2 regions of the Mesorhizobium sp. B2-4-17 genome follow, and region 2 is predicted to be linked to the other one. Evidence: riboswitches for the same ligand, from Rfam matches in the RefSeq annotation. Region 2 holds a riboswitch; the other holds the start of a gene.
The links. Region 2 has a riboswitch for S-adenosylmethionine ahead of FJ548_RS05305 (O-succinylhomoserine sulfhydrylase). Riboswitches for the same ligand answer to the same signal wherever they lie in the genome.
Positions count from the first base shown of each region.

Region 1: linked by a shared signal. The riboswitch ahead of FJ548_RS22425 (homoserine O-acetyltransferase) and the one ahead of FJ548_RS05305 (O-succinylhomoserine sulfhydrylase) in region 2 are both predicted to bind S-adenosylmethionine.

Region 1 is NZ_VFUX01000029.1:73,709-88,337, reverse strand. Features, by position in the region: partial or broken gene FJ548_RS22445 (IS5 family transposase) at 1-555, opposite strand, end outside; partial or broken gene FJ548_RS30545 (DUF1330 domain-containing protein) at 629-727, shown strand; gene FJ548_RS22435 (glycosyltransferase) at 778-1,767, opposite strand; gene metW (methionine biosynthesis protein MetW) at 1,844-2,458, opposite strand; gene FJ548_RS22425 (homoserine O-acetyltransferase) at 2,455-3,624, opposite strand; SAM riboswitch at 3,743-3,820, opposite strand; gene hisC (histidinol-phosphate transaminase) at 3,956-5,065, shown strand; gene FJ548_RS22415 (prephenate/arogenate dehydrogenase family protein) at 5,072-6,007, shown strand; gene FJ548_RS22410 (sugar kinase) at 6,015-6,944, opposite strand; gene FJ548_RS22405 (DUF2125 domain-containing protein) at 6,950-7,948, opposite strand; gene FJ548_RS22400 (gamma-glutamylcyclotransferase) at 8,104-8,625, shown strand; gene FJ548_RS22395 (aldo/keto reductase) at 8,749-9,696, shown strand; gene FJ548_RS22390 (LysE family translocator) at 9,786-10,412, shown strand; gene FJ548_RS22385 (1-acyl-sn-glycerol-3-phosphate acyltransferase) at 10,433-11,221, opposite strand; gene FJ548_RS22380 (LysR family transcriptional regulator) at 11,345-12,247, opposite strand; gene FJ548_RS22375 (DUF1348 family protein) at 12,367-12,837, shown strand; gene FJ548_RS22370 (pyridoxamine 5'-phosphate oxidase family protein) at 12,922-13,551, shown strand; gene FJ548_RS22365 (YdcF family protein) at 13,570-14,292, opposite strand; gene FJ548_RS22360 (ABC transporter permease) at 14,415-14,629, opposite strand, start outside.
Region 2 is NZ_VFUX01000004.1:147,931-162,559, forward strand. Features, by position in the region: gene apaG (Co2+/Mg2+ efflux protein ApaG) at 122-514, opposite strand; gene FJ548_RS05300 (ceramide glucosyltransferase) at 726-1,877, shown strand; gene FJ548_RS05305 (O-succinylhomoserine sulfhydrylase) at 1,895-3,085, opposite strand; SAM riboswitch at 3,143-3,220, opposite strand; gene FJ548_RS05310 (2'-deoxycytidine 5'-triphosphate deaminase) at 3,312-4,406, shown strand; gene FJ548_RS05315 (hypothetical protein) at 4,444-4,896, opposite strand; gene araD1 (AraD1 family protein) at 4,912-5,904, opposite strand; gene mmsB (multiple monosaccharide ABC transporter permease) at 6,102-7,394, opposite strand; gene mmsA (multiple monosaccharide ABC transporter ATP-binding protein) at 7,391-8,923, opposite strand; gene chvE (multiple monosaccharide ABC transporter substrate-binding protein) at 9,023-10,093, opposite strand; gene FJ548_RS05340 (LysR family transcriptional regulator) at 10,403-11,392, shown strand; gene FJ548_RS05345 (protamine-2 (modular protein)) at 11,468-11,848, shown strand; gene FJ548_RS05350 (Stf0 family sulfotransferase) at 12,116-12,874, shown strand; gene FJ548_RS05355 (substrate-binding domain-containing protein) at 13,149-14,108, opposite strand; gene FJ548_RS05360 (ABC transporter permease) at 14,135-14,629, opposite strand, start outside.

The DNA.
Region 1 (14,629 bases), on a different contig from region 2:
CCGCGCTGCTTGACCTGGCGACGAATTGCGTCGCTATCGTAGCCCTTGTCGGCGTTCAGCAGGGTTGTCGTCGGCATCTGATCGATCAGCACTTCGCCCGCCTTGCAGTCGGCGACGTTGCCGCCGGTCAAAAGGAAGGCGACAGGCCTGCACATTCCATCAGTCAGGGCGTGGATCTTGGTGGTGCGCCCGCCGCGTGATCTGCCAATGGCCTGGTTGAGTTCCCCCTTTTTCCGCCCGCCGCACTGCGATGGGCACGAACAGCCGAGGAATCGATAAGCAGTTGTGCCGGTGGCCCACCAGCACTGGCCAAGGCTTGGAATATCCCGGTCCAAATGCCTTGTTAGCCCAGCGATGGAAGCGATTGTAGAGCGTCTTCCTCGGACCGTAGGCGGCAGGTGCGTCCACCCAGCGTCCACCGCTCTTGATGACGTGGATGATGCCGCTGATAACCCGCCGGTCATCCACGCGAGCCTTGCCCCGCGTGTCAGTCGGGAGATGCGGCTTGAGCTTCGAGAATTGTTCGCCCGTCAGCCAGAAATAGTCCCGATCCATCGAAGCCTCCAGTTGGTGACCTTGAATCACGTCAGCCGCATCAATGAAAGCGATTTATGGGTCCGGACCCTAGCAGGCGATACTGTCGCTGCGCACCAACAATTCTCAATCCGACGTGGTGTTCGCCAACGGCGTCGAACATCCGCACGGGGCTACGGATGTCCTGGGATAGGAACGATTGCGGTTGCTGTTTGGTGCCGTCGGTTTTGGGCGTGAATGCATTCATTCACCCGCAAAGTCGGGCAGAACTTCAATCTCGTCATGGACGAGACCCACGGCCAAGCTGAACTGGCCCCAAAATGCCAAACTGTAGAATGCCAGGCCGACAAGCAGAGACATTGGAATTTGCCAGACCGGCATTCCCGTCTGCCGGGCATGCCGTACGACGCGCCGTGTTGTACGCCACGACATGGTCAGCCACCGGCTGAGCGACTTTGCGATCCGGCGGCCACGATGGGGACTCCCCAGTTCTCTAAATTTCCGGTCGGCATCGCGGCCGGTCACCAATGCGCGCCAGCGGAAGAATCGCCAGCCGCGCGGCGGGTGATGATAGACGCGTGCATTGGCGCCGACGAGTTTGTGGCCGTCGCGCTCAAGCGCACGCATCAGGAGCGTACAGGAAACCTTGAAACCATTGTTTTCGGGAAAGGGGTGATTGACAATCCAGTCACGGCGAAAAGCCACGTTGTTGGCGTTTATCGCCCGTTTCGAAGCAAAACGCGTGTCCTTTTGCGCCATTGGGAAAAACCAGATCAGCGCAAACGTTCGCGACATGAAGTCGTCGTAGTAAAGGTAGGTGTAACCGTTTACGGCGACGGTCGCTGGATCTTGAAATGGACCGAGCATGGCCGAGAGCCATCCAGATTCCACGACCGTATCGGAGTCTGTAAAAATGACGACATCGCCGTCGGTTGCTGGAATGCCGTTGTTCTTAAGATCGTAGTACCGTCCGCCTGGGCATGCGGCGAAGATCAAGTCGGCAACCTGCTCCAGCTGCGATGCCGCGGATGCGATGTTGCTTCTCAGCAAAAGTGTGTCCGCATCGTCTCCGCCATGGGAGAAAACGACCTGTGGCCTAGCAAAACCCAGCGAAGAAACAGCGCCGATTTCGCGCGCCAAGGCAGTCAGCCCGACGCTGACCTCTTCGAGATCGACCGACCTGGCGTTCTCCATTTCCAGGACCAGGCAATAGCTCAGGGAATTTAGCGGCACGTTCCAAGAGATCCCATTACAGCATCAAGAATTCAAGCAACCTCTTAGGAGCACGAAGAAATCCAGATATCAACCATTATCGTTTCAGCAAAAATATTGCCTGCTGGCCGAAGAAATTCCAGAACCACCAGGGCATCGACAGGCCGATCCTCTGGCCGTTGGCGTCGAGCGCGGTTGCCTTTTCCACCGTCGCGCCGAGTTCCTCGCATAGATTGACGAAGTCGCGGATGGTGCAGAAATGGATGTTGGGCGTGTCGTACCAGGAATAGGGCAGATCCTTGGTCACCGGCATGCGGCCCTTGACGAACAGCGACAGGCGCACGCGCCAGTGGCCGAAATTAGGGAAGGAGACGATCGCCCGGTTGCCGATCCTGAGCAGTTCGTCGAGCACCAGCTTCGGGTTACGGGTGGCCTGCAACGTCTGCGACAGGACAACGAAATCAAAACCCTTGTCCGGGTAGAATTCGAGATCCTTGTCGGCATCGCCCTGGATGACGGAGAGGCCTCGCGCCACGCATTCGTTGACACCACGCTGCGACAGTTCCAGCCCGCGGCCGTCTATCTGTTTGGTGTCCTGCAGGAGTTCGAGCAGCGAGCCGTCGCCGGAGCCAACATCGAGCACCCGCGATTGCGGGGGAATGAGATTTGCGACGACCTCGAGGTCAACGCGCTGCGTACCGTTGACAGTCATGGATTGAGCCCCCTGGCGCGCGCCGCCGAGCCGATAAAGCCGTTGATGGCCGCGAACAGTTCCGGCTCGTCGAGCAGGAAGGCGTCATGGCCGCGATCGGTCTCGATCTCGACGAAGGACACCGAGGCGCCGGCGGCGTTGAGCGCGTGCACGATGGAGCGGCTTTCCTCGGTCGGAAACAGCCAGTCAGACGTGAAGGACACCAGGCAGAAGCGGGTCTTGGTGCCGGCGAAGGCGTCCGCCAGCCTACCGCCATGATCGGCGGCGATATCGAAATAATCCATCGACCGGGTCATGTAGAGATAGGAATTGGCATCGAAGCGATCGACGAAGGTCATGCCCTGGTGGCGCAGATAGCTTTCGATCTGGAAGTCGGCATCGAAGCCGAAGGTCAACGCTTCGCGGTCCTGCAGGTTGCGGCCGAATTTTCGGTGCAGGGCGGCTTTCGAGAGATAGGTGATGTGGGCGGCCATGCGCGCCACCGCCAGCCCCTTTTCCGGGCGTTTGCCATAGTCGAAATACTTGCCGCCATGCCACTCCGGATCGGCCATGACGGCCTGGCGGCCAACCTCGTGAAAGGCGATGTTCTGCGAGGAATGGCGGGCGCCGGTGGCGATCGGCAGCGCTGCAAAGACGCGCTCGGGATAGCTCGACGCCCATTCCAGCACCTGCATGCCGCCCATAGAGCCGCCGAGCACGCAGAACAGTTTCTCGATGCCGAAATGGTCGATCAGCATCTGCTGCGCACGCACCATGTCGCGAATGGTGATGACCGGCAGGTCGAGCCCATAGGGTTTCCCGGTGGCGGGATTGGTCGAAGCCGGGCCGGTGGAGCCCAGGCAGCCGCCGATGACGTTGGAGCAGATGACGAAGAAACGGTTGGTGTCGATGATCTTGCCGGGGCCGATCAGCACTTCCCACCAGCCAGGCTTGCCGGTCACCGGATTGGTGTTGGCGACATGCTGGTCGCCGGTCAGCGCGTGGCAGACGAGGATGGCATTGGAGCGGGCATCGTTCAGCTTGCCATAGGTCTGATAGGCGATCTGGAACGGCGACAGCAGCGTGCCGGCGTCGAGCTTGAGCGGCTTGTCGGGCCCGAAACGCAACACCGGGCTCGACGGCTGGTCGGCCTCGTTGTTGGTCTTTCCTGCGCGCTGAGCGGCCATCACGTCTCTCTTGCTGCATCGTGCGTTTGCGGAAATCGCTGCCGATCCGCCCGCCGCCGATACGTTCGTCCGGCCGGTCACGGACAACAAAAAACCGGCATTGCCTTCGCAAGCCGGTTACATCACGCAAACGGCCCTTTAGCGAATTGTTTAACGTGGCTGCAAGCCGACCGGCCAAATCACCACGGAAGTTCGCTGCTCTTCTAGAACTCGCCCGCCTTGCCGTCAATGCCGGCCGCTGGCCCCACTGCCACCTCTCGACATTGCGGCCCATGGCTTGTATTTCCGCTGCGGCTTCCGGGTGGAGGCATTTCGACGGATTTTGCAAAAAATGAACCAGACACCGGATCAGGCACGTCCAACCCCGCGCGCGGGCATCATGGATATCGATGCCTATGTGCCCGGCAAGAGTACCGCACCCGCCGGTGTCGCCAAGGTCCACAAGCTGTCGTCGAACGAGAACCCGCTCGGTCCGTCGCCGAAGGCGATCGAGGCCGCGCGCGAGGTGGCCGCCAGGCTCGATATTTATCCGGACGGCACCGCGAGGCGGCTGCGCGAGGCGATCGCCGAGGTGCATGGGCTCAACCCCCAGAACATCATCTGTTCCAACGGCTCCGACGAGATCCTCGGCCTGCTGGCGCAGACCTATCTGGCGCCAGGCGACGAGGCCATTTTCACCGAACACGCGTTCATGGTCTACAAGATCTACATCCAATCGGCCGGCGCCACGCCGGTCGTGGTCAAGGAAACCGACGAGCGCGCCGACATCGATGCGATGCTGGCCGCGGTCACGCCGCATACCAAAATCGTGTTCCTCGCCAATCCCAACAACCCGACCGGTACCTATGTGCCGTTCCAGGAGGTGCGCCGCTTGCATGCCGGCCTGCCAAAGCATGTGCTGCTGGTGCTCGACGCGGCCTATGCCGAATATGTCCGCCGCAACGATTATGAAGCCGGCATCGAGCTGGTCGGCAGCGCCGAGAACGTGGTGATGACCCGCACCTTCTCCAAGATCGGCCTGGGTGGAGCACGGATCGGCTGGATGTATGGCCCCATGCACATCGTCGACGCCATCAATCTCGTGCGCGGTCCCTTCAATGTCAACACCACCGCGATCGAGGCCGGCATCGCCGCGATCCGCGACCGCGCCCATATCGAGCGCAGCGTTGCGCACAACGAGACCTGGCTCGCCTGGTTGACCGAAGAGATGACCGCGCTTGGGCTGCGGGTGACGCCCAGCGTCGGCAATTTCCTCCTCATTCATTTCCCGGACGACCAGAAGCATTCTGCGGCGGCGGCGGACGATTACCTGACCGCGCGCGGCTATATATTGCGGCGCGTTTCCGGCTACGGCTTCCCCAACGCGCTGCGCATGACTGTCGGCACCGAAGAGGCCAATCGCGGCGTCGTCGCCGCGCTCACGACATTTCTGAAAAGCTAGAGCACCATGACATCACCGATGTTTGAGAAGATCGCGCTGGTCGGCATCGGCCTGATCGGCTCGTCGCTGGCCCGCGTCATCCGCCGCGAGGGGCTGGCTCGCCATGTCGCCATCTCGACGCGCAGCGTGGCCACACTCAAGAGGGCCGAGGAACTGGGCCTCGGCGATTCCTACACCACCGACGCGAAGGAAGCGGTCCGCGACGCCGATCTGGTCATCGTCTCGGTGCCGGTCGGCTCATCCGGCGCGGTGGCGCAGGAAATCGCACCGGCCCTGAAGGCGGGTGCGATCCTCACCGATGTCGGCTCGACCAAGGCCTCCGTCATCGCGCAGATGCAGCCGCATATCCCTGACGGCGTCCATTTCATCCCCGGCCATCCGTTGGCGGGTACCGAAAAATCCGGGCCGGATGCCGGTTTTGCCGACCTGTTCGACAATCGCTGGTGCATCTTCACGCCCCTGCCGGGCACCGATCCGGGTGCGCTGGAACGGCTGTCGGAATTCTGGCGCCGTTGCGGCGCCAACATCGATACGATGGACCCGCAGCATCATGACATGACGCTGGCCATCGTCTCGCATTTGCCGCACATCATCGCCTACAACATCGTCGGCACTGCCGACGATCTGGAATCGGTGACCAAGACGGAAGTGATCAAATATTCCGCCTCCGGCTTTCGCGATTTCACGCGTCTGGCCGCCTCCGACCCGACCATGTGGCGGGACGTGTGCCTTCACAACAAGGATGCCATCCTCGAAATGCTGGCGCGGTTCTCGGAAGATCTGGCGTTCCTGCAGCGGGCGATCCGCTGGGGCGACGGCGACAAGCTGTTCGACCTGTTTACCCGTACCCGTGCCGTGCGCCGCTCGATCATCGAGGCCGGCCAGGATATCGACGCGCCCGACTTCGGGCGTCAGGCGGTCGAGCACCCGGCGAAAACCTAGCAGGTTCTCAGGCTTGGGCGGGCCAGTGGGCCGCCATCATTGCCAGCGTCTCGGTTCGCTCCGGTGCGCCCAGCCTGCCGCCGAAGCGCTGGCATTTGAGCGCGGCGGCCGCGCTGGCAAAGCGCAGGGCGTTCTCTATCGGCATGGCTTCCGCCAGTCCCACCGCAAAGGCACCGTAAAAAACGTCACCAGCTGCCAGCGTGTCCACCACTTTGACCTTTAGCGTCGCGACATGGCGAACAGTTCGGGTCGAGCGGTCGAACCACCAGGTGCCTGCCGCGCCGCCGGTGACGGCGACAAAAGCATCGGTACGCGAGGCCAAGTCGGCGCAGGCGGTCTCAGGGTCGAGCGCGTGCCCGCAGACGATGCGCGCCGCCGGCTCGGAGGCGACGATATGCGAGGCCAGCGGCAGCATCTGCTCCAGCACCGCCAGCGGTGCTGTATCGGCGTCGAGAATTGCCGGGAGGCCGGCAGCGCGCGCCGCCGCAAGGGCAAGTGCCGCCGCACCCGGCCAGCGTACGTCGACCAGCACGGCATCGAATGCCGTGGCGTCCGCGAACGGCAAGGCCACCGGATCGGCCTGCGCCTTGCTGTCATAGAACGGCACGATGATGCGTTCGCCATGCGCGTCGACCAGGATCGACGCCAGCGCCGAGCGGGCGCCCTTGACGCGGCGCACATGGCTGCAATCGACCCCTTCCGCCTCGATCCCCGCAATCAGCTGATCGCCGATCGGATCGTCGCCGGTGCTCGCCCACAACGACACCTCGGCGCCGAGGCGCTGTGCGGCACAGGCAGCGCTCGTGGCCATGCCGGAGGCGATCTGGACGCCATCCGAAGCGATGAACTTTCCCTGATGCACGGGCAGCGCCTCGACACGCAGGATCGTGTCCAGCGTCAGAGCGCCGACACTCAGGAGCTTCACGGGTCTTGCCATCGAAGCTATTGCACCGGCTTGATCTTGCCCAGCGGGATGAAGCCGAGTGCTGCCTTGCCCTTGACCACCTTCAGCGGCATCGACGGTTCCTTGCCGAGCAGAGCGAGAGCGGCAAAGCCCTGTTCGATGGCGTTCTTCTGTTCGGGTATCGCGCCGGCAAGAATTGTCGCCACGGCTTTCGGATCCTTGATCCTGATCATCAGATCGGCGTCGACCAGGCCTTCGGCATCCACCGACAGCGGCCCCGACACGGTAACCCGCGCCGTGCCTGACGACAGATCGAGGTTGCGGATCTCGACCCTCTGGCCGCGCAGGCTCTTCACCTGCGTTCCGATCAGCGCGACACCATTCTTCAGCGTGGCGTCGCCGCTGGCATCGAGCGCCGGCACCACGCGCCCGCCAATCGCGTCGGGGTCGATCTCGAGATCAGTGAAGCTGCCGACATAGTCGACGTCCTGACCGTTCGGCTGCAGCTGGCCTGACGCCTTGCCGGCGCTGAACAGTTCCACCGGATCGGTGTCGTCGGCCGGATCGGTTTGACCGGACAGGCCCTCCGCCTGCAATGCGATGCGCCGTGGCAGCGGCCATGACAGTTTGACGTTGGCCTGCAGATTGTCCCAGTCGATCCACAGCGGCACCATGCCGGGGACAGAGGTCCTGAGCGGACCGCGCAGATCGGCGGTCGGCGACAGGGGCTGGATGATCTGCGCGGCCGCATTGAAGGAGCCAGACGAGGCCGCGATGTTCTTGGCGTCGTCCTCATAGGCCAGATTGTCGCAAGAGACGGCAAAGCTCAGCGGATAGCCACTGACCTGGAGGTTGGCGCAGCCGGCCTGGATGCCGCTCTTGTTGAGCGTGGCGACCGCCTTGTCGGCCTCGGTCCTGACCCTGTTGGCCAAATAGAACCAGCCGGCGCTGTAGATGGCGAACAGCACAACGATGAGCGCCACGAGCCAGAACAGGCCGCGGCGGGACTTTGGTCGGCGGTCGTCACTTGACGTCATGCTTTGGCTCTCGTTAACGCATGGGTATGGGTGGACGGACCTTCGATTCCGACAACACCAGGTAGACAGAGACGAATAGGTAGACGGAGACGGTCGGAAAAAACACCGTGTTCCGGTGCGGCATTGCCATTCTTTTTGCGATCAGGCGCGGCGATATGGGCGATTTTTGGGTGTTTGGCTACGGTTCGCTGATCTGGCGACCGGGTTTCGCGCATGTCGAGACGCGGCGCGCGCAGCTGCATGGCTATCGCCGCTCGCTCTGTGTCTACTCCTTCGTCCATCGCGGCACGCGCCAGCGGCCCGGACTGGTGCTCGGTCTCGACCATGGCGGTTCCTGCGTCGGCCTTGCATACCGTGTGCCCGGCGATTTGCGCGACGAGGTCATTGCCTATCTGCGCGAGCGCGAACTCGTCACCAGCGTCTATCTCGAGCGCACGCTCAAGATTCGGCTCGACGGCGGCGATATGGTCGAAGCGGTTACCTACATCGTCGACCGCAAGCACGAGCAATATGCCGGTGCGCTGGCAGCCGCCGATGCGGCGGCCGTGGTGCGCGGCGCGGTCGGCCAATCCGGCAACAACGAGGATTATGTCTTCAGTACGCTGAAGCATCTGGAAGCGCTGGGCATCCGTGACCATTGGCTGGAGGATGTTGCGCACCGGATAGCGCCTTTGTGAGCGTTGGCTCTGCGGAAAAAAGCAGCCAGGCCTTTGACCTCGACGCGGCGACACCTAGGTTAGGCTCCGAATCCCAGCCAGCGGGCAGCGTCCGCCCGGTTTCAACCATCACGGAGATCCGCCTTGCAGAAACGCCGTCTCGGTCGCACCGACCTTTCCATCGCGCCGCTTGTCCTGGGCGGCAATGTCTTCGGCTGGACCGCTGACGAGAAAACCTCTTTCGACCTGCTCGACCGCTTCGTCGGGGCCGGACTCAATGCCATCGATACGGCGGACGCCTATTCGCGCTGGGTTCCGGGCCACAAGGGCGGCGAGTCCGAAACCATCATCGGCAATTGGATGAAGGACCGCGGCAACCGTGACAAGGTCTTGGTGGTCACCAAGGTCGGATCGGATATGGGCCAGGGCCACAAGGACCTCTCCGCCGCCTACATCGAAAAGGCCGTCGAGGCGTCGCTGGAACGCCTGCAGACCGATGTCATCGACCTTTATCTGTCGCACTGGCCGGATCCGACCACGCCCTATGAGGAAACCCTCGGTGCCTACGAGAAGCTGCTCGCCAAGGGCAAGGTCCGCAATATCGGCTGTTCCAATCTCGATGCCGGCCAGTTGCGGGCGGCACTCGATGTGGCGAGCCTGCGCGGCCTGCCGCGCTATGAGGTGCTGCAGCCGGAATACAATCTCTACGATCGCTCGTCCTTCGATGGGCCGCTGCGCGATTTGTGCGTGGCCGAGGATATCGGCGTTATCACCTATTTCAGCCTCGCCAAGGGTTTCCTGAGCGGCAAGTACCGCAGCGAGGCCGATCTTGGCCAAAGCCCCCGTGGCGGCGGAGTGAAGGACTATCTCAACCCGCGCGGCATGCGCATCCTTGCGGCACTCGACGCGGTATCGGCCAGGCATTCGGCCAAGCAAGCGGAAATCGCGCTTGCCTGGGTTATCGCGCGGCCAGGCGTCACCGCGCCGATCGCCAGCGCCACCAAGCCGAGCCAGATGGACAGTCTGATCAAGGCTGCGTCGCTGAAACTGACCGCCGACGATATCGCCGAACTCGACAAGGCCAGCGGCTGAAGCTTCCCGCGCCGCCGCACACGAACGTCCAAGACCACCCTCAAGTCTTGCCATACCGTCTTTCGCACACAGGGCAGGATGAGGTGCAAATGTTCGAACCGCTTCTTTCGCAGCCGGCCCCTTGGCGCCAGCTTCTGGCGCTTGTGCTTGCATCGACCGTCGTCATGGGCAGCCCGGGACCGGCAACGATAAGCGTCACCGCCGCTGGCGCCGCCTTCGGCCTGCGCCACTCGCTGCGCTACACCTGTGGGATCGTGCTTGGCACGATCGCCGTGCTGCTGGTCGTGGCGACCGGGTTCATGGCGGCGCTTGCTTCGATGCCGGGGCTGGCGCCGTTGCTGGCTGCCGCGTCGGCGGCCTACATTCTCTATCTCGCCTTCAGAATCGCCACGGCGCCGCCGCTCGCGGCACGCACTGCCGAGGCTTCGCGCCCGACCGGGCCGGCTGGATTCCTGCTGGCGGTCGCCAACCCGAAGGCCTATGTGGCGATCGCCGCCGTGTTCGCCGGTGCTACTTCGAGCGAGGCCGGCGCCGGGCTCGGCCCATGGACGAAGCTTGGTGTTCTCACCCTGATGATCGTTGCCATCCACGCCCTCTGGCTTGTCGCCGGGGCGGCGTTCGCCGGCATGTTGCGCAGGCCGGCGGCGTCGCGGGTCATCAATCTGTTCTTTGCCGCAACGCTGGTGCTGACCACGGTGTTGGCGGTTTACGGCTGATTGCCAGCCGGGGCGTTCGCTTAAGCCTTGACGCCAAGTTCCCCCAGCCGCTTGATCGCCGTAGGCGGCAGGGCCGGAGGGTTTGGAGTGCGCGATGCGTCGGCAAGAAGCTGGTCGCAGGCGGCTTCGGTCTCGCCGATCAGCCGCGCCATGAACTCGTCCTTGCTCAGGCCGGGCGGTATGGGCGGCAGGAAACGCGCCTTGATGGTGCCGGGATAGCGCAGGAACTTGCGGCGCGGCCAATAGAGGCCGGCTACATGGGCGACCGGTACAACCGGAACGCCAAGCTGCGTATAGATTTCGACGATGCCGTATTTGTAGGCCGGCTCGTCGCCCGGCGCCCGGCGCGTGCCCTCGGGATAGATGATCAGCTGGCGTGGGTTGCGCGCCATCTCTTCCTTGGTCGCCGCGACCACGGCCTTCAAGGCTTTGGAGCGGCTGCCGCGATCAACCGGGATCATGCGCATCTTCATGATGTACCAGCCGAAGAAAGGGATCCAGGTCAACTCGCGCTTGAGGATGTAGAGCGGGTCCTGGAGAAAAGGAAAGAAAGCGATCGCGTCCCAGAACGACTGGTGCTTGGGTGCCAAGATGAAAGAGCCCTCAGGCAGGTTCTCCTGCCCGGTGATGTCGTTTTTGGTGCCGGCGATCTTGTCATAGAGCCACATGCAGCTGCGCGACCAGAATTTCGGCACGAACCAGGCGCGGTGACGGGGAGACAGGAAATAGTAGGGCGTCCAGAGGATCATCTGGACGATCAGATTGACGTAGAAGACGAAGTTGAACGCCAGCGATCTGACATAGAGCATCGGGGAGGTCCGGTGAGGAAGTGTGCGTTGGTTACACCAAGCGCGGGGAAAAAGGAAATGGCCCAGGCCTGTCCCGACCGATGCTGAAGCAAGGTCCGCAAACGCGGCCTTGATCCGGTCACGCTATCCCAATCGGGCCAGTCGCTCCTTCAGACGCGGGGCGGCGAAGTCGAGAAAGGCACGCAGCTTGACCGGCAGCAGGCCGTGGCCCGCATGCACTAGGCTGACGGGCCACGGTTCCGGCTCGAATTCCCGCAGCAGGATACGCAACATGCCTGACCGCACCGCGGCATCGACCTGATAGGAGAGCACCTTCGTCGGGCCGACGCCGGCAATCGCGGCGTCGATCGCCGCTTCGGCGGTGTTGACCTGAAGCCGCGAGCGGACCGGAACCGTGACTTCCCTCTTGCCGCTGGCGAAGATCCATTGGGCGGCGGAGGCAAGCCCCTCGAAGGTGACGCAACCGTGCGCGTTCAGGTCATCCAAGCTCATGGGCGTGCCGTGCTCGGCCAGATAGGCCGGGCTGGCACAGACGACGCGGCGGATCGCGCCGACGCCAAGGGCAACAAGGCTCGAGTCGGGTAATTGTCCGATGCGAAGCGCCAGATCGAAATGGTCCTCGACCAACTGGGTTATGCGGTCGACCAGGGTGAGGCGGATGTTGACGTCAGGATAGGCGGCCAGAAAGCCGGTGACGACCGGCAGCACATGAAGGCGGCCGAAGACGACCGGGGCGGTGATGGCAAGCTCACCGGTCGGGGCGCTGTACTCGCCCGCCGCCGTGCGTTCCGCCTCATCGACATCGTCGAGTATGCGCCGGCAGGCGGCAAGATAGGCCTCGCCGGCATTGGTCGGTGTCAGCCGGCGGGGCGAGCGGTTCAGGAGACGGGTGTTCAGATGGCGCTCCAGATCGGAAACCTTGCGGCTGACGGTCGCCAGCGGAATGCCGAAGCGGCGCGCCGCGGCGGAAAGGCTGCCGGCCTCCACCACGGCGACAAAAAGGGACATGGCTTCGAGACGATCCATTGATGCTCCCAGAAAATGGAAGGATGGGTTGCGAATATGCCATCTGCATTTAAATGGTGGAAGGCCTTACATCTGATGAAACGGCTCGCATATGGCGGCCTGTCAATGAAGGAACCGCGATGTCCGAGAGCCGTCCTCCGCTTCCCCCTTTCACCGCCGAGACATCAGCGCAGAAAGCGCGCATGGCGGAGGATGCGTGGAACTCGCGCGATCCGGCACGTGTCGCGCTCGCCTATACGACCGACAGCCGCTGGCGCAACCGCTCCGAGTTCCTGCAGGGGCGCGATGCGATCCAGGCTTTCCTGACACGCAAATGGACACGTGAACTCGACTACCGGCTGATCAAGGAGGTCTGGGCGTTCCACGGCAACCGCATCGCCGTGCGCTTCGCCTATGAATGGCACGACGACAGCGGCTCCTGGTTCCGCAGCTATGGCAATGAGAACTGGGAGTTCGACGAACACGGGCTGATGCGCCTGCGCATCGCCAGCATCAACGACCTGCCGATCAGCGAGGCCGACCGCAAATATGACTGGCCGCTCGGGCGCCGCCCGGACGACCATCCATCACTGTCGGAGCTCGGGCTTTAGAGCAACTCCAGGAAAGTGTGAAACGGTTTCGGTCCGGAGTCGCGTCAACTGCCATAGGTCCCGTTCCGGGCAAGGAGGCTTTCGATGAACGCGCATGCATTCACCAGCGACGTCGCCTTTACGCCGACCGTCAAGGCGATCCAGGCGCGCAAAGGTTCGCGCCAGTCTTACGCCCGAGTCGAGGAGCGCGGCAGCTGGCAGGCTGATATCACGCCGGACCTTGCCGCCTTCATCGAAGCGCAGACCAGCGTGTTTCTGTCGACGGCCAACGGCGATGGCCAGCCCTACATCCAGCATCGCGGCGGGCCGGCCAGTTTTCTCAAGGTGCTGGACGAGAAGACGATCGGCTTCGCGGATTTTTCGGGCAACAGGCAGTTCATCACGCAGGGCAACCTGGCCGATAACCCGCGCGCCTTCCTGTTCCTGATCGACTACATGCTGCGCCAGCGTATCAAGGTTTGGGGCACGGCGCGCGTCGTCGAAAACGATGCGGAGCTGACGGCGAGACTGATGCCGCAGGATTACAGGGCGCGTCCCGAGCAGGTCATCCTGTTCACGGTTTCGGCCTGGGACGCCAATTGCCCGCAACATATTCCGCAGCGTTTCGAGGCAGCGGATGTGACGGCGGCCCTCGGCGAACGGGACAGGCGTATTCAACAGCTCGAGCAGGAGATCATGCGCCTGAAGGCGTCGAAAGGGAGAGACGAAGCGTGATGATGCAGCGCCGAGGGCTTAGCCGCCAGCCGCGGTCTCGGCCAGTGCGAGGCCGTCGGGCGTCTGCTTCACCGGCACGATGCCGCGTGCCAGCGCCAGCAGATATTTGTTGTACTCGGTGAACAGCACGCGCAGGGCCTGCGGCTTGGTCAGCCAGCCACCATTGTCGAGATTGGAATTGACCACCGGGTAGGGTTCCAGCTTGGCGCCATGCAGCAGACGGCCCATTTCCAGGAGGCTGCGCGGCATATGGTAGTTGTTGGTGACGAGGATCACCGTGTTGTAGGCATGGCTTTCGACCCATTTGGCGCTTTCCTCGGCATTGCCGATCGTGTCGAGCGCGGCGCGGTCGATGTCGACGCAGCAGGAAAACAGCTTCTTGTCGCCACCGGTCGCGGCCTGCAGCTGGCGACGGCTGGCGGACGGGTGCACGCCACTGATCAGGAGACGCTCGCCCTTGCCGGACGCCAGCAGGTCCATCGCGGCGTCGAGGCGGGACTGGCCGCCGGTCAGCACGATGATGGCATCGGCCTTGGCCGGGTTGGCTGGCGTGGTCAAGTGGCTGACCTTGTTGGCAAACCAGCCGAAGCCGCCGGCAAACAATGTTGCGAGGATTAGGAGGGAGAGGGCGGAGAAACGCAGGGCGCTCCGTAAACGGCTGACCCTGCCGTGGGCGCGCGAACGAGCCACCAACGGCATCTGTCCAACCGTCCCGGTCGAATCCCGCACGTCCATAGCCATATGGTTAATCCCGAAATGGGGCCTTTGGTAGGTAAAAGTCGCACTTTGCGTTACGCAAATTCTCCATCCGTGATCGTTCTGCGTTCATCCCGGCCGTCGACCCAAAAGCGCGTCCCCTTTTTTCATGCATCGGGTTGGCGAACGTCGATGTCACTGAGATAGGCTACGACCGTGGCATGCGAGGTCGCCGCCGTCAGCGCGCCGATCACCAGCACCATCATGAGCACCCCGAGATAGCCTGCCGAGCCGATGGCGAAATTGCCGAACAGGGCGGTTGCCTGATCGGCTTGGGGCGTCGCCATGTTGCGCGACGACCACCAGGAAAAGACGACGAAGA
Region 2 (14,629 bases):
GTGATCGCGCGGATCCACCCAGCGCTTGTATGTTCCCACGAGCTGCCGCCCTCGTTGCCCTGATGGGCATTTCTCCCCGAATAGTGACGCCATCGCAGCGGACCTCGCCAATCGCCGAGGTCTAATTCACGGTCCGCTTTGTCCCCGGCAGGTCGAGCGAGAAGGCGGGGATGGCGATGTCGAACGTCTCGCCGCGTTTGTTGCGCATCGTGTAGTGCCCGACCATGATCCCTGACGGCGTCGAGAGCGGGCAGCCGGACGTGTATTGATAGCTGTCGCCGGGGTTGAGTTCGGGCTGGTCCCCGACAACGCCCGGCCCGCGCACCTCCTCGACCCGGCCCGCTCCGTCGGTGATGTGCCAATAGCGCGACAGAAGCTGCACGAACTCGTCCGACTGGTTGTCGATCGTTATCTGATAGCCCCAGACGTAGCGGTTCTCCGAAGGGTCCGAACGATCCTCGAGATAGAACGGCCTGACCTGCACTTCAATGTTGCGCGTGACGGCGCGGTACATGAGCGGCTCCAAAACAATCCGGTACCTTTCGGCGCTCCCAGCGAGCAGGTCAACGTGCGCGTCTTGTCGCGCGTGACCCTGAAAGGCAGGTGGCGGCAAAGAATGTCATTTAAGTGACACATGACAATGGTGGTGTGGGCGACTCGGCGCTCTGCCGACCTGTTGAAACGGCCGTCACGCGCGCCGTCTTTTCTGGAGTGACCAGATCTCGATGGAACTCACTCTCATAGCCGCCTCGCTCTCGACCGCACTCATCCTTTCAAACGCCGCCAGCATTGCGCTTGCCACCTCACAGCTGAAACGGCGCACTACGATCGCACCGCCAGCCGGCAAATCGCTGCCGGTGTCGATTGTCGTACCATCGCGTGGCGTCGAGCCGTTCACGCACGAGACACTGGAGCGCGCCTTCTCGCTTGACTGGCCGCGCTATGAACTGATCTTCTGCGTCGCCCATGCGGACGATCCGGTGGTCACGCTGATCCGTGCCACCATGGGGCGCTTTCCCAAAGTGCCAGCCCGCCTGTTGATCGGCGATGACCGTATCAGCGCCAATCCCAAGCTCAACAATTGTGTCAAGGGCTGGGAAGCGGCGCGCCACAACTGGGTCATTCTTGCCGATTCCAACGTGCTGATGCCGAGGGACTACATTCAGCATTTGATGGCGGCATGGCGGCCGGATACCGGCCTTGTCTGCTCGACGCCGATCGGTTCGCGGCCCGATGGCTTCTGGGCTGAGGTCGAATGCGCCTTTCTCAACACGCTGCAGGCGCGCTGGCAATATGCCGGCGAGGCGCTTGGGCTAGGCTTTGCCCAGGGCAAGAGCATGCTGTGGAACAAGCCCATGCTGGATGCCAATGGCGGCATTCGCGCGCTGGCCGCCGAGATCGCCGAGGACGCCGCCGCGACCAAGCTGGTGAACGGGCTTGGCCTGCGCGTCAATCTCGTTGCCGCGCCTTTCGAGCAGCCGCTCGGCCGGCGCACGCTTGGCGAGATCTGGTCGCGCCAGGCCCGCTGGGCTCGCCTGCGCCGCGTCACCTTCCCGCTGTTCTTCGCGCCTGAAATCCTGACTGGTGCCGTGGTGCCGCTGCTGCTTGCGCTGGCCGCGGCGGCAAGCGCCGGCTTCAGCCTGCCGCTCACGGCCATCGCCGTTTTGGCGGCCTTCTACCTTCCGGAATGTGCCCTGGCCTGGTCCAAGGGCTGGTACCTGTCATCGCGCATCGTCGCGGCGATCATGGTGCGCGACCTCATCCTGCCGGCGATGTGGGCACGTGGCTGGCTCGGCGGCGCCGTCGACTGGCGCGGCAATGCGATGACCATCGGCACCAAGGCGACCGAACTGGAGGAGACGCCGTCGAGCGCCTGAAGCCGCGTAGGCAGGCCTTACTTGGCCGTCTGCAACGCCTGCGCGATGTCTTCCAGAAGGTCGTCGGTATCCTCAAGGCCGACCGACAGCCTGAGCGTACCTGGCCCGATGCCGAGTTCGGCGCGGGCCTCGTCCGTCAGGTTCTTGTGGGTGGTCGTCGCCGGATGCGTGATCAGGCTCTTGGCATCGCCGAGATTGTTCGAGATCAGCACGATGTCGAGCGCGTTCTGCAAGGCGAAAGCCGCCTGCTTGCCGCCCTTGACGTCGAGGCAGATCAGCGTCGAGCCGCCCGACATCTGCTTCTTGACGATATCCGCCTGCGGATGGTCGGCGCGGCCGGGATAGATCACGCGGGCGATCTGCGGCTGCTCGGCGAGGAAGTCGGCGATCTTGCCGGCGCTTTCCGTCTGTTGGCGCACGCGCAGCGGCAGCGTCTCCAGGCCCTTCAGCAGCGTCCAGGCATTGAAGGGCGACAGGCTGGGGCCGGTATGGCGGAAATAGTCGTGCAGGTTCTTGTCGATCCACTCCTTGTCCGACAGGATCACGCCGCCCAGACAGCGGCCCTGGCCGTCGATGTGCTTGGTCGCCGAATAAACGACGATGTGGGCGCCGAGCTGCAGCGGCTTCTGCTGCAAAGGCGTGGCGAAGACATTGTCGACGACAAGCCGTGCGCCGATCGAATTGGCAAGTGCGGCGACTGCCGTGATGTCGACCACTTCCAGCGTCGGGTTGGTCGGGCTTTCCAGGAAGAACAGCTTGGTGTTCGGCCTCACCGCCTTTTCCCAGTTGGCGATGTCGGTGCCGTCGACCAGCGTCGCCTCGATGCCGTAGCGCGGCGCCAGCGTCTCGACCACCCAGCGGCAGGACCCGAACAGCGCGCGCGCCGCCACGATGTGGTCACCGGCCTTGACGCTGCACAGAAGCGCCGCCGTTACCGCAGCCATGCCGGATGCCGTGGCGCGGGCATCCTCCGCACCTTCCAGCGCACACATGCGCTTCTCGAACATATCGACGGTCGGATTGGCGTAGCGCGAATAGATGAAGCCCGGTTCCTCGCCCTTGAAACGGGCTTCGGCGGCCTGCGCCGTCTCATAGACATAGCCCTGGGTCAGGTATATCGCCTCGGAGGTCTCGCCGAAGCCGGAACGCAGGGTCCCGCCATGCACGAGGGCTGTCTGAGGCTTCCAGTTGCGCTTCTTGGTGCTCATTGCTTTTGTTCCAGACACAAAAAAACCGGCCGCGAAAGTCGCAACCGGTCCATACGGCCTTGCGGCCCGACGGTCCTTTAGCGACTTGTTTAACGTGGCTGCAAGCCGACCGGCCAAATCACCACGGGATAACGACCCTTTAGACCCGCGCCACGCTTGCGTCAATTGCCGGCTTCATTAAGAGGGTTGTACCAGACCTCGCCCGGCCTTCGAGCGGAGCAAGACTTTGCGGCAGACAGGCATTCTTCCCGATCAGGACATTTCGGCGCTGTTCCAGTCCGGCGCGCTGAAGTCGCCACGCGCGCTCGATGTCGACCAGATCCAGCCGGCGAGCCTTGATCTCAGGCTCGGCGACAAGGCATGGCGGGTGCGGGCTTCCTTTCTGCCCGGTCCAAGCCACAAGGTTTCGGAAAAGCTCGATCGGCTGCAGCTTCACGAGATCAACCTGACCGAGGGCGCGGTGCTGGAAACCGGCTGCGTCTACATCGTGCCGCTGCTCGAAAGCCTGGCATTGCCAGCCGACATTTCTGCATCGGCCAATCCGAAAAGTTCGACCGGGCGGCTGGACATCTTCACCCGTGTCATGACCGACCGGGGGCATGAGTTCGACAAGATCGCCGCCGGCTATACCGGTCCGCTCTATCTGGAAGTCAGCCCGCGCACCTTCCCGATCGTCGTGCGCACCGGCTCGCGCCTGTCGCAGATCCGTTTCCGAACGGGCAATGCGCTGCTCTCGGAAGCCGAACTGCATGAATTGCACCGCGCCGAGATGCTGGTCGCCACCGAACCGCCGAACATTTCGGGCGGGGGCATCGCGCTGTCGATCGACCTCAATGGCGACAGTGACGGGTTGATCGGCTATCGCGGCAAGCATCACACCGGTCTCGTCGATGTCGACAAGCGCGCGGCGCAGGATGTCCTCGATTTCTGGGAGCCGATCCACAAGAGCGGCGCCGGCGAACTGGTGCTCGATCCCGATGAGTTCTACATCCTCGTCAGCCAGGAAGCGGTACATGTGCCGCCGCTCTACGCCGCCGAGATGACGCCGTTCGACCCGCTGGTCGGCGAGTTCCGCGTCCACTATGCCGGCTTCTTCGATCCGGGTTTCGGCCATTCGGCGGCCGGCGGCACCGGCAGCCGGGCGGTGCTCGAAGTGCGCAGCCACGAAGTGCCGTTCATCCTCGACCACGGCCAGATCGTCGGCCGGCTGGTCTACGAGCACATGCTGAAGCGGCCGCAGGCGCTCTACGGCACCGATCTCGGCTCCAACTACCAGGCGCAGGGCCTCAAGCTCTCAAAGCATTTCCGCGCCGCGCGCTGATCCAGGCGAGATTCAGTAGGGATCGACCCCAATCCCGTCAGCTGCGAAACAAATACTCCGTCGCGGCGCCAAGACAGGAATGAAAGTGGCCGATAAACAGCAGTTCGCGTACGGACAAGCGCTTTCGACCCCAAAATCCCTCGGTCTGCTTCTCCTCATCGAGCGGAGAGCTCGCCCCTGAATCCAGAGGGAACAACTGCTTGTCGAGGCATCCGAGGACATGGGCTCTGGCGGAGTCGATACCGCAGGGCCCGGCATTGTCATTCAGCTTGTCAGCGCGAAGCGCGGAGGTCATGCGATCCGCGTTGCGCATCAGAAAGCTGGTTTGTGTCTTCGAGTAACCCGTCGCCAGAAGCCGGTTCGTCATTGCTGAGCGAGCTTCGCGGTAGGATTGTGCGCTGCATTGACCAGCGCTGTAAGTGGCAACGGAAGAGCAGGCGAGGAACAGAGCCACGCCCGCCAACAGATTGCCACGCCGTGTCACGCGCATTTTTTCTCAGCTATCTCAAAGCGCCTTCACGACCACACTCACCGGCTGCTCGATCTCCAGCGGATTGCGCAGCGGCAGTCCGAAATCCCCGGCCTCGATCTCGAACACGTCGCCGGCCTCGGTCCTGATGCCATCGGCGAAGGACAATGTCGCCGTGCCGAACATATGCACATGCACATCGCCCGGCTGGCGGAACGCCGAATATTTGAAATGATGGTGTTCGAGATTGGCGATGGTGTGCGACATGTTGGCTTCGCCCGACAGGAACGGCTTTTCCCACAGCGTCTTGCCGTCGCGCACGATGCGCGATGTGCCGCGGATGTCGGAAGGCAGCTCGCCGATCAGGATCTCCGGCCCGAACGAGGCGTTGCGCAGCTTGGAATGGGCTAGGAAGAGATAGTTCACGCGCTCGGTCACATGGTCGGAAAACTCGTTCGACAGCGTGAAGCCGACGCGGAACGGCGCGCCGTCGTCGCCGATGACATAGATGCCGGCGATCTCGGGTTCTTCGCCGGCGTCCCTGGCGAACGCCGGTGACAGGAGCGCGGCACCCGGCGCCACCGCCATCGTGCCGTTGCCCTTGTAGAACCATTCCGGCTGCACGCCGACCTGGCCCTTCGCCGGTTTGCCGCCTTCCAGGCCCATGCGGAACATCTTCATGGAATCGGTGAGCTGTTCCTCGCCGTCGGTGCTGAGCTTCCTGTGCATGGAATCGCGCGTCGCCGCCGAACCGAGATGCGTCAAGCCGGTGCCGGTCAGATGCAGGTGCGCCGGATCGGGGTGATTGATCGGCGACAACAGCCGCCCCTTCTTGTAGGCGGCGTCGAGATCGACCGTCTCGCCGAGCCCCTTGCGCTCGATCAGGGTGGCGAGGCCGATGCCGGTGCGGGCAGCCTCCATCGCCAGCGAATAGACGCTGCGGGCGCCGTTGATGATCCGGGTCTTGCCGCCGCTGCGGGCAACGACACGGATGGTCTCGGCGTCGTCGAGAATTTGCGAGATCAGCATGATCAGTCCTCTCTCATGTGCCTTGGCATGGCTCCCAGCTGGGCAAACCTTCCCAAGCGCGGCTGGAACGTTGTCCATGCCACGGGTGAAATTCTCCGTTCGGATTGCGCTCGCGGGCCTGTCCCTTGAGGGAACTTCTTCGTGCCAGTCGGTTGCCGGCAGCGCCGCGGTGTGACCCGTATGCCTTCCTGGTGCCCTCAGCCCTTGTTCTTGTTGTAGACGTCGAACACCACGGCACCGAGCAGCACCAGGCCCTTGACGACCTGCTGCCAGTCGACATTCACACCCATGATCGACATGCCGTTGTTCATCACGCCCATGATGAAGCCGCCGACCACCGAACCGATGACCTGACCGACGCCGCCCATCGCCGAAGCGCCGCCGATGAACACGGCGGCGATGACGTCGAGTTCGCTGCCGAGGCCCGCCGCCGGCACCGCCTGTCCAAGGCGCGCCGCGATGATCAGACCGCCAAGCGCCGACAGCACGCCCATGTTGATGAACACGTAGAGGGTCAGCCGCTCGGTGTTGATGCCCGACAGGAGTGCGGCCTTGGGATTGCCGCCCATCGCGTAGATGCGGCGGCCGATCGTCATGCGCTTGGTGACGAAGACGAACAGCGCGATCAGCGCCGCCATGACCGTCAGCACGACCGGAAAGCCCTTGTAGGTGGCGAACTGATAGACGAGAAACAGGACAAGCGCACTGATTACCAGCGTCTTGACGGTGAAGAGCGAGAACGGTTCGGCCTGATAGCCGTGCCGCTCACGCGTGCGTCGTGCCTTGAGGCCAAAGAAAATATAAGCCGCCACGCCGATGACCCCGATCACCATCGTCGTCATATGCAGCGTCAGGCCGCTGCCGACGATGGTCTTGCCCGCCGCGTTCACGGTTGGTGCAATCAGCGTCAGCGGACCGATCAGGTCGGGAATGAAGCCGGAACTCAGCTTGTTGAAGCCATCCGGCAGCGGGCCGACCGAGGAGCCACCGCCGAGCAGCGCCTGGCACATGCCGCGGAAGATCAGCATGCCGGCCAGCGTGACGATGAAGCTCGGTATTCGATGGTAGGCGATCCAATAGCCCTGTGCCGCGCCGATGGCACCGCCGATAATCAGGCAGACGATCGACACGACCAGCGGATTGCTGAGCGGGCCCAGGTTCCACGTCACCATCATGTTGGCCGCGAGCGCACCGATGAAGCCGGCGACCGAACCGACGCTGAGGTCGATGTAGCCGGAAACGATGACCAGCAGCATGCCGAGCGCCATCACAATGATGAAGGAATTCTGCTGCACGAGGTTGCTGAGATTCAGCGGCTTGAACAATGTGCCCGACGTGGTGAACTGGAAGAACACCATGATAGCTATCAGCGCCAGCACCAATCCGTAGTCGCGCAGATTGGTGACCAGTGCCGAGACCGCGAAGCGTGGCGTATCCGTCCCGCCATCGGCAGTGGCGGATTGCGGTACGGGAGCGCTCTCTGTGCTCATGATGCTTTTCCTTCTCCCCGAACGATGGCGCGCATGATCTTTTCCTGGCTGGCGTCGCTCGCCGCCATTTCACCGACGATGCGCCCTTCGTTCATCACATAGATTCGGTCGGTGATGCCGAGCAGTTCGGGCATTTCCGACGAGATGACGATGATCGCCTTACCTTCGGCGGCCAGGCGCGCGATGATGGTGTAGATTTCGTATTTGGCGCCGACATCGATGCCGCGCGTCGGCTCATCGAGGATCAGCACTTCCGGGTTGGCGAACAGCCATTTCGACAGCACCACCTTCTGCTGGTTGCCGCCCGAAAGGTTGCCGGTCATCTGGTAGACGCTCGACGCGCGGATATTGGTCTTCTTGCGATAGTCATTGGCGACGTCGAGCTCGCGCAGGTCGTCGATCACGCCGTGGCGCGACACGCCGCCAAGATTGGCGAGCGTGATGTTGTGCTTGATATGGTCGATCAGGTTCAGCCCGTAGGTCTTGCGGTCCTCGGTGACGTAGGCGATGCCTTGCTTCACCGCTTTGCTGACCGAGGAAAGATCGACAGGCTTGCCGTTGAGCAGCACCTCGCCGGTGATGCGGCGGCCATAGGAACGGCCGAACAGGCTCATGGCGAATTCGGTGCGTCCGGCGCCCATCAGCCCGGCAATGCCCACCACTTCGCCTTTGCGCACATCGAGATCGATGCCTTTGATCACCTGGCGGTCGGCATGGATCGGGTGATAGACCGACCAGTCGCGGATCTGCAGCACGACATCGCCGATCCTGGGGTCGCGCGGCGGATAGCGGTCGTCGAGCGAGCGACCCACCATCGAAGTAATGATGCGGTCTTCCGAAATGTCCTTCCTGGCAAGCGTCTCGATGGTGCGCCCGTCGCGGATGATGGTCACCTTGTCGGCGACACGGTTCACCTCGTTGAGCTTGTGCGAAATCAGGATCGAGGTCATGCCTTGCCGCTTGAATTCGAGCAGCAGGTCGAGCAGGGCCTGGCTGTCCTTTTCCGACAGGCTCGCCGTCGGCTCGTCGAGGATCAAGAGCTTCACGTCCTTGCTCAGCGCTTTGGCGATCTCGACCAGTTGCTGCTTGCCGACGCCGATATTGGTGATCAGCGTATTGGGATCTTCCTTGAGGCCGACCTTCTTCAGCAACCCGGTCGTGCGCGCCTCGTTGGCATCCCAGTCGATGATCCCGCGCCTGGCATGTTCATTACCAAGAAATATGTTCTCGGTGATCGACAGCATCGGCACCAGCGCAAGTTCCTGGTGGATGATGACGATACCCTTGTGCTCGCTGTCGTGAATGCCCTTGAAATGGCACTCCTCGCCGCGAAAGATGATCTTGCCATCATAGCTGCCTGAGGGGTAGACGCCCGACAGGACTTTCATCAGCGTCGACTTGCCGGCGCCATTCTCGCCGACCACGGCGTGGATCTCGCCTTCCTCGACACGCAGGTTGACGTTCGACAGCGCCTTCACGCCGGGAAACGTCTTCGTGATGTCCTGCATCTCCAAAATCGTCGAGGCCATGGGCAATAATTCTCCTGCGAGATCCGCAACAATACCGGGGTCGCTGGTGAACGAAAAGGGGCCCTGCGTTGCGCAGGACCCCTCGCTTTGCGACCGGAATTACTTCAGGTCTTCGGCTTTGATGTAGCCGGAGTCGACGACCAGCTTCTGGTAGTTCGACTTGTCGACTTCATGCGGCGTCAAGAGGATCGAGGGCACGACCTTGACGTCGTTGTTGTAGGTCTTGGTATCGAGACCGTCCGGCTTGCCGCCCGACAGCACCTTGTCGACCAGTTCGACGGTCGCCTTGGCGAGGTCGCGCGTATCCTTGAACACGGTCGAATACTGTTCGCCGGCGATGATTGCCTTCACCGAAGCGGTTTCGGCATCCTGGCCGGTCACCACCGGCCACGGCTGGTCGGCTGTGCCGTAACCGACAGCGCGCAGCGAGGCGATGATGCCGCGCGACAGGCCGTCATAGGGCGACAGAACGCCATCGACGCGGGCGCCGCTGGAGTAATTGGCCGAGAGCAGATTGTCCATGCGGGCCTGTGCGGTCGCGGCCAGCCAGCGCAGCGTGCCGACCTTGTCCATGCCCATCTGGCCGGACTTGATCTTGATCGAGCCGTCGTCGATCATCGGCTGAAGGACGGACATCGCGCCATTGTAGAAGAAGAAGGCGTTGTTGTCGTCGGGCGAGCCGCCGAACAGCTCGACATTCCAGGGCTTGGTGTTCGGGAAACGCTCCTTGAGGCCCTTGACCAGCGAATTGGCCTGGATGACGCCGACGCCGAAATTGTCGAAGGTGGTGTAATAATCGACATTGGCCGTCTTCTTGATAAGGCGGTCATAAGCGACGACGACGACGCCTGCGTCATTGGCCTTCTGCAGCGCGGCCGACATGGTCGTACCGTCGATCGAGGCGATGATCAGCGCCTTCGGACCCTTGGTGATCTCGTTTTCAAGCTGGCTGAGCTGGTTGGGGATATCGTCCTGCGCGTATTGCAGGTCGACCGTATAGCCCAGGGCCTCGAGTTGGGACTTGACGGCGTCGCCGTCATTGATCCAGCGCTGCGAGGTCTTGGTGGGCATCAGCACGCCCACGAGGCCCTTGTCGGCTGCGTAGGCGGTGGCCGACATGGCGGCGATGCTGACCGCCAAGGCGGCGACTAACGTCTTGATGATTTTCACTTAACTCTCCCTGGTTGATGGACGCGGCACCCCGGGGGTCGCGGGCCGCGCAATCGTGCAGAAGCGCCAAGGCACTGCTGCCGTCATATCGATCTCCGGTATCCTCCCATGGTCCCGAGACGCTGATTTCAATCGATGCGATTTCCATCGTCGCCGATCGTCGCATTTCGGAACGCACTGACGTTGCGACCCTTTTGCCATAACTGTCAAATGCGATCTTTGATGTTTGCTATATCGTGGTTGGTATGAATTATTGGAACACGGCAGGTCGGCACGAATGCCGGCCGCCAGGAGAGAAAGTGGGGAAGCATGGCGGCGCTGCGAAATCCGGCTGCGGTTTCAAATGGTCACAGTGAAAAGCCGGGCGATGGCGAAACCTTGCTGCGCAGTGGGCTCAGCCTGCGTCACATGCGCATGATCGTCGCACTCGACGATCATGGCCGGGTGAGTGCCGCCGCGCAGGTGATGAACATTTCCCAGCCGGCGGCTTCGCGCATGATCGCCGAGATGGAGGCGGTGCTGGAGGTCAAGCTGTGCGAAAGGCTGCCGCGCGGAATCACGCTGACGCCCTACGGCAAGGCGCTGGCAAGGCGTGCGCGTTCGATCCTGCTGGAGATGCGCGAAGTCGATCGCGAGATCGCCGAGCTCAAGGCGGGCAAGGGCGGTTCGGTGTTCCTGGGTGCCGTGACCGCGCCGGCGATTGAACTCGCGGTCCCGGCGATCCGCGAAATCCGCCGCATCTATCCACGCATCGAGATCACCATGCAGGTGGAAACCTCCAATGTGCTGGCGCGCGAGCTGATTGCCACGCGCCATGATTTCATCATCGCGCGCATTCCTGACGACCTTAACCCGAGACTGTTCGAATCCCGTGTCATCGGCGTCGAGAAAGCTTGCCTGATCGTGCGCCGCGGGCACCCTCTCATCCGGGGCAGCGTGGTGCGGCTGGAAGATACCGCCGCCTATGACTGGGTCTTCCAATCGGGCGGCTCGCCCTTGCGCCAGGCGATGGAGAGCAATTTCCTGAACCGCAACATCGCGCTGCCGGACAGGATCCTCAATACCAGTTCGCTGCTCTTGACGCTGGTCATGGTCGCCCAATCCGACGCCATCGCACCGGTTTCGGTCCAGGTGGCGAAATTCATCCAGAATCCCGACGGGCTGGCCGGTGCCATCGACGTCGTACAGACCGAATTCGACATCGAGGTCAGGCCTTACAGCCTGATCACGGTCAAGAATCGGGTGTTGTCGCCGGCCGCCAAGATGCTGCACGATTTCATCCTGCGCGAAGTGGGGTGAGGGAACAACAATCGCGACCGCGCGTTCAGGCACGATCGGCATGCCCGCTGAAGCCCATTTCGGCGAGGGAATGAGATGCCGATGATCAACTTGGAGGAGGGTTCGATGGAACGTCGGTTGTTTCTTACCGGAATGCTTGGCGCCGCGGGGGTGGTGGCCTTTGCGAGTGTGGCCGGACCCGGCCGCGCGGTTGCCGGTATCCCGCAGGGCAACGGAATTCTCGATGTGTTGGACAAGCCGGATCCGGCTGTCTCCGAAGGGGATGACGAGGCCGGATTGGAGCAGGTCTCGCATCGTCGCTGGCATCGCTACGGCGAATGGCGTCATGATCGCCGCTGGCGCCGCCGCCATGGGCGCCGCCGTGTCTGGCGCAGGGTTTGCCGCCGGACCTGGCGTCACGGCCGGCGCCACGTGCGCTGCTGGCGCGAGCGCGTATGGGCCAGGGTCTGGCTGTAACCGGCTTCTGCCTGACCCAAAGGACCGGCCACGTTGCTGGCCGGTCTCTTCACAACAGATCTTGTGCAGCGTGGCGTCGATCGCCTCAACGTGGCGGATTTCGCACTTATTTTAGCTTAGCCTAAGGTAGAATCGACGGAACGATATCAGCGTCTGGCCGTTGCAGCGCTGTTTAGGTGGAGTTGTAAGCATGCCGAGGGGCGATCAGGAAGAACCATATTCCGCAATGAGGATCATGCGTTTGCAGGCAGCGGGCAATCAGCACGCATGAAAGGCGTGGCGATACTGACGGAGGCCCGTAGCGGCTCCGAATGGCTTGGCAGCCTGGCAAACAGCACGGGATTGTTCGGTAAGTCGGCAGAATGGCTTGATACGGCCAATCTGGGATGCAAGCCGAAATCCTTCGACGAACTCATGTCCGCGGTGATCGATCGCGGCGGGACGGCAAATGGCAGGTTCGCCGTAAAGCTGTTTCCCCGGCACCTTCACTGGTCGCAGGCGAAATATGGAGCCGACTTCCTTGCGGAATGCCTCCGACGCCATGCCATGGGTTTGGTCCTGCTGGAGCGGCGGGACCGCCTTCGCCAAGCGATTTCCTACTGTCGGGCGAAGGCATCAGGCCGTTGGAGAAGCACGGACGGCGCGGATTTGGTTCCGCAATATGACTTCGCCGGTATCTGCCAGGCCTATTTCCTGATCGAACAGAGCTATGCCTTCTGGGAAGCCTACCTGCGCATGGCGGACCTGCCCTACGATCATTTCTTTTACGAAGACCTATTGGACGACCCCCGCCCTTACGTGGCATCGGTGGCCCGGCAATTGTCGATTGAAATGCCGAACCGCGAGTTCAAGACGAATTTGCGGCTGCAACGGGACAATCACACCGAGGACTGGGCAGAGCGATTTCAAAACGACGTCAAATCCCAGGGCCTGCTGGCACATCTCCCCAAAAGGGTGGCGCCGCGAAATATCAACAACCTCGCCCGGTTCCTTCTCAAGAAGCAGATGAGAATTGGCCAAGCCTGACTTGACCAATGTCATGTCGGTCCCATCACGTGGGCGGGGTTCGTCGCTCAGTGCGGTTGGCAACAGCACATAATCGTGATGGCCGCATTGCTCAGCATACCGGACGTCTGGACTGTTGTGATTGCCTAAAGGCAGACGTCACCGCCCGCAATGCATTGTCGGCCCGACGCTCTAGAAGTCATTATGCGACGGGCTGCCTCGCGACACTGTGTAAAACTGGCGCCGCTACTGCCGCGCCAGCACCTGAATGTCTGAAGGTCTGACCTACGATCCTTCAGTACGGCGAATCGGGAAAATAGAATTCTTCCGCGTTGTCCTTGGTGATCAAGGGGCTGTCCAGGATGTAGCGCCCCCGAATCGGCGCCTGCGTCGCGGTGCGCATGGTAGTAAGCTCGATCGCCGGGATGATCAGGGTTGGCGGATAGAAAATGTCGGCGTCGACGGCGCCGCCGCCGTCCTTGACCATCTTGACAACTTTGTTCATGCCGGAACCGCCCAAAACTACGATCTGTTTCGGCCTATTGGCCTGCTTGATTGCCTCCATGGCGCCGAGCGCGGCATCGTCGTCGCCCGCCCACACGCCGTCGATGGCGTCATATTTCTGCAGGAAGTCCTGCATCACCTCGAAACCCTTGTCCGGATTCCAGTTGGCGAACTGCATGTCGAGAATCTGGACCTTCGAGCCCCCCAACTCCTTTTTGAAGGCATCGATGCGGACATTGTCGATCGTGGTTGGAATGCCCCTCATGACGACGATCTTGGCACCATCGGGAAACTTCTTCTTGAAGTAATGCCCCGCGATCACGCCGTATTGCGGGTTGTTGCCGCCGACATAGAGGTCCTCGATGCCTTCCTCCGACAAGCCGCGATCGACGGTCGTTATGAACACGCCTTTGGCCTTGGCCTGCTTCACCGGTTCGGTCAGGGGCTCGGATTCAAACGGCAGGATCACCAGCGCGTCGATGCCTCGCGCGACGAGATCCTCGACGTCGTTGACCTGCTTGGAAGCGTCGTTGGCGGCAGCGACCACGAACTCGATGTCAGGGAAGGCCTTTTTCATCTGTTCGACGGTACGCTTGGTCTGGAAGTTGAGACCGCCGGTCCAGCCATGGGTTGCCGCCGGAATGGAAATGCCGATCGTCTTACCGCCCGCTGCCAAGGATGTTTTCGGCATGCCTACGGCGCCGAGCGCGAGCGCGATCGCTCCGCCCTTTAGGAAAGTTCTCTTCTCCACGGTGTGCTCCTCTCTAGGATAGCGGGTCAGACCTCTCGGCGACCCTTCTGCAGATAAACGGCGATGATGATGATGACCCCCTGGAACGCGCCGTTGAGATATGGGCTGGCGAGCGCCGTGAGGTTTAGGATGTTGTCGATCAGGCCGAGAATAAGGACCCCCACGATCGACCCCCAAATGCGGCCGAAGCCGCCTTTGAGCGCGGTCCCGCCGATGATCACGGCGGCGATAGCTTCAAGCTCCCACAGGAGACCGGTTGATGGCGTCGCGGCGCCGAGCCGCGGAACATAGATCATCGTGGCCAGGGCAACGCAGACCCCTTGGAACACGTAAGTCAGGATCCGCACGCGGTGGACGCGGATGGCCGAATATCTGGCTACTTCCGGATTTGACCCGATGGCGGTGATGTGGCGGCCAAGCCGGGCGCGGCGCAGGACCAATTCCGCCCCTATCGCTAGAACGATCATCGCGATCAACGGATAGCTTACGCCGGCGACTGAGCCATAGTAGAGTGGTCGCGC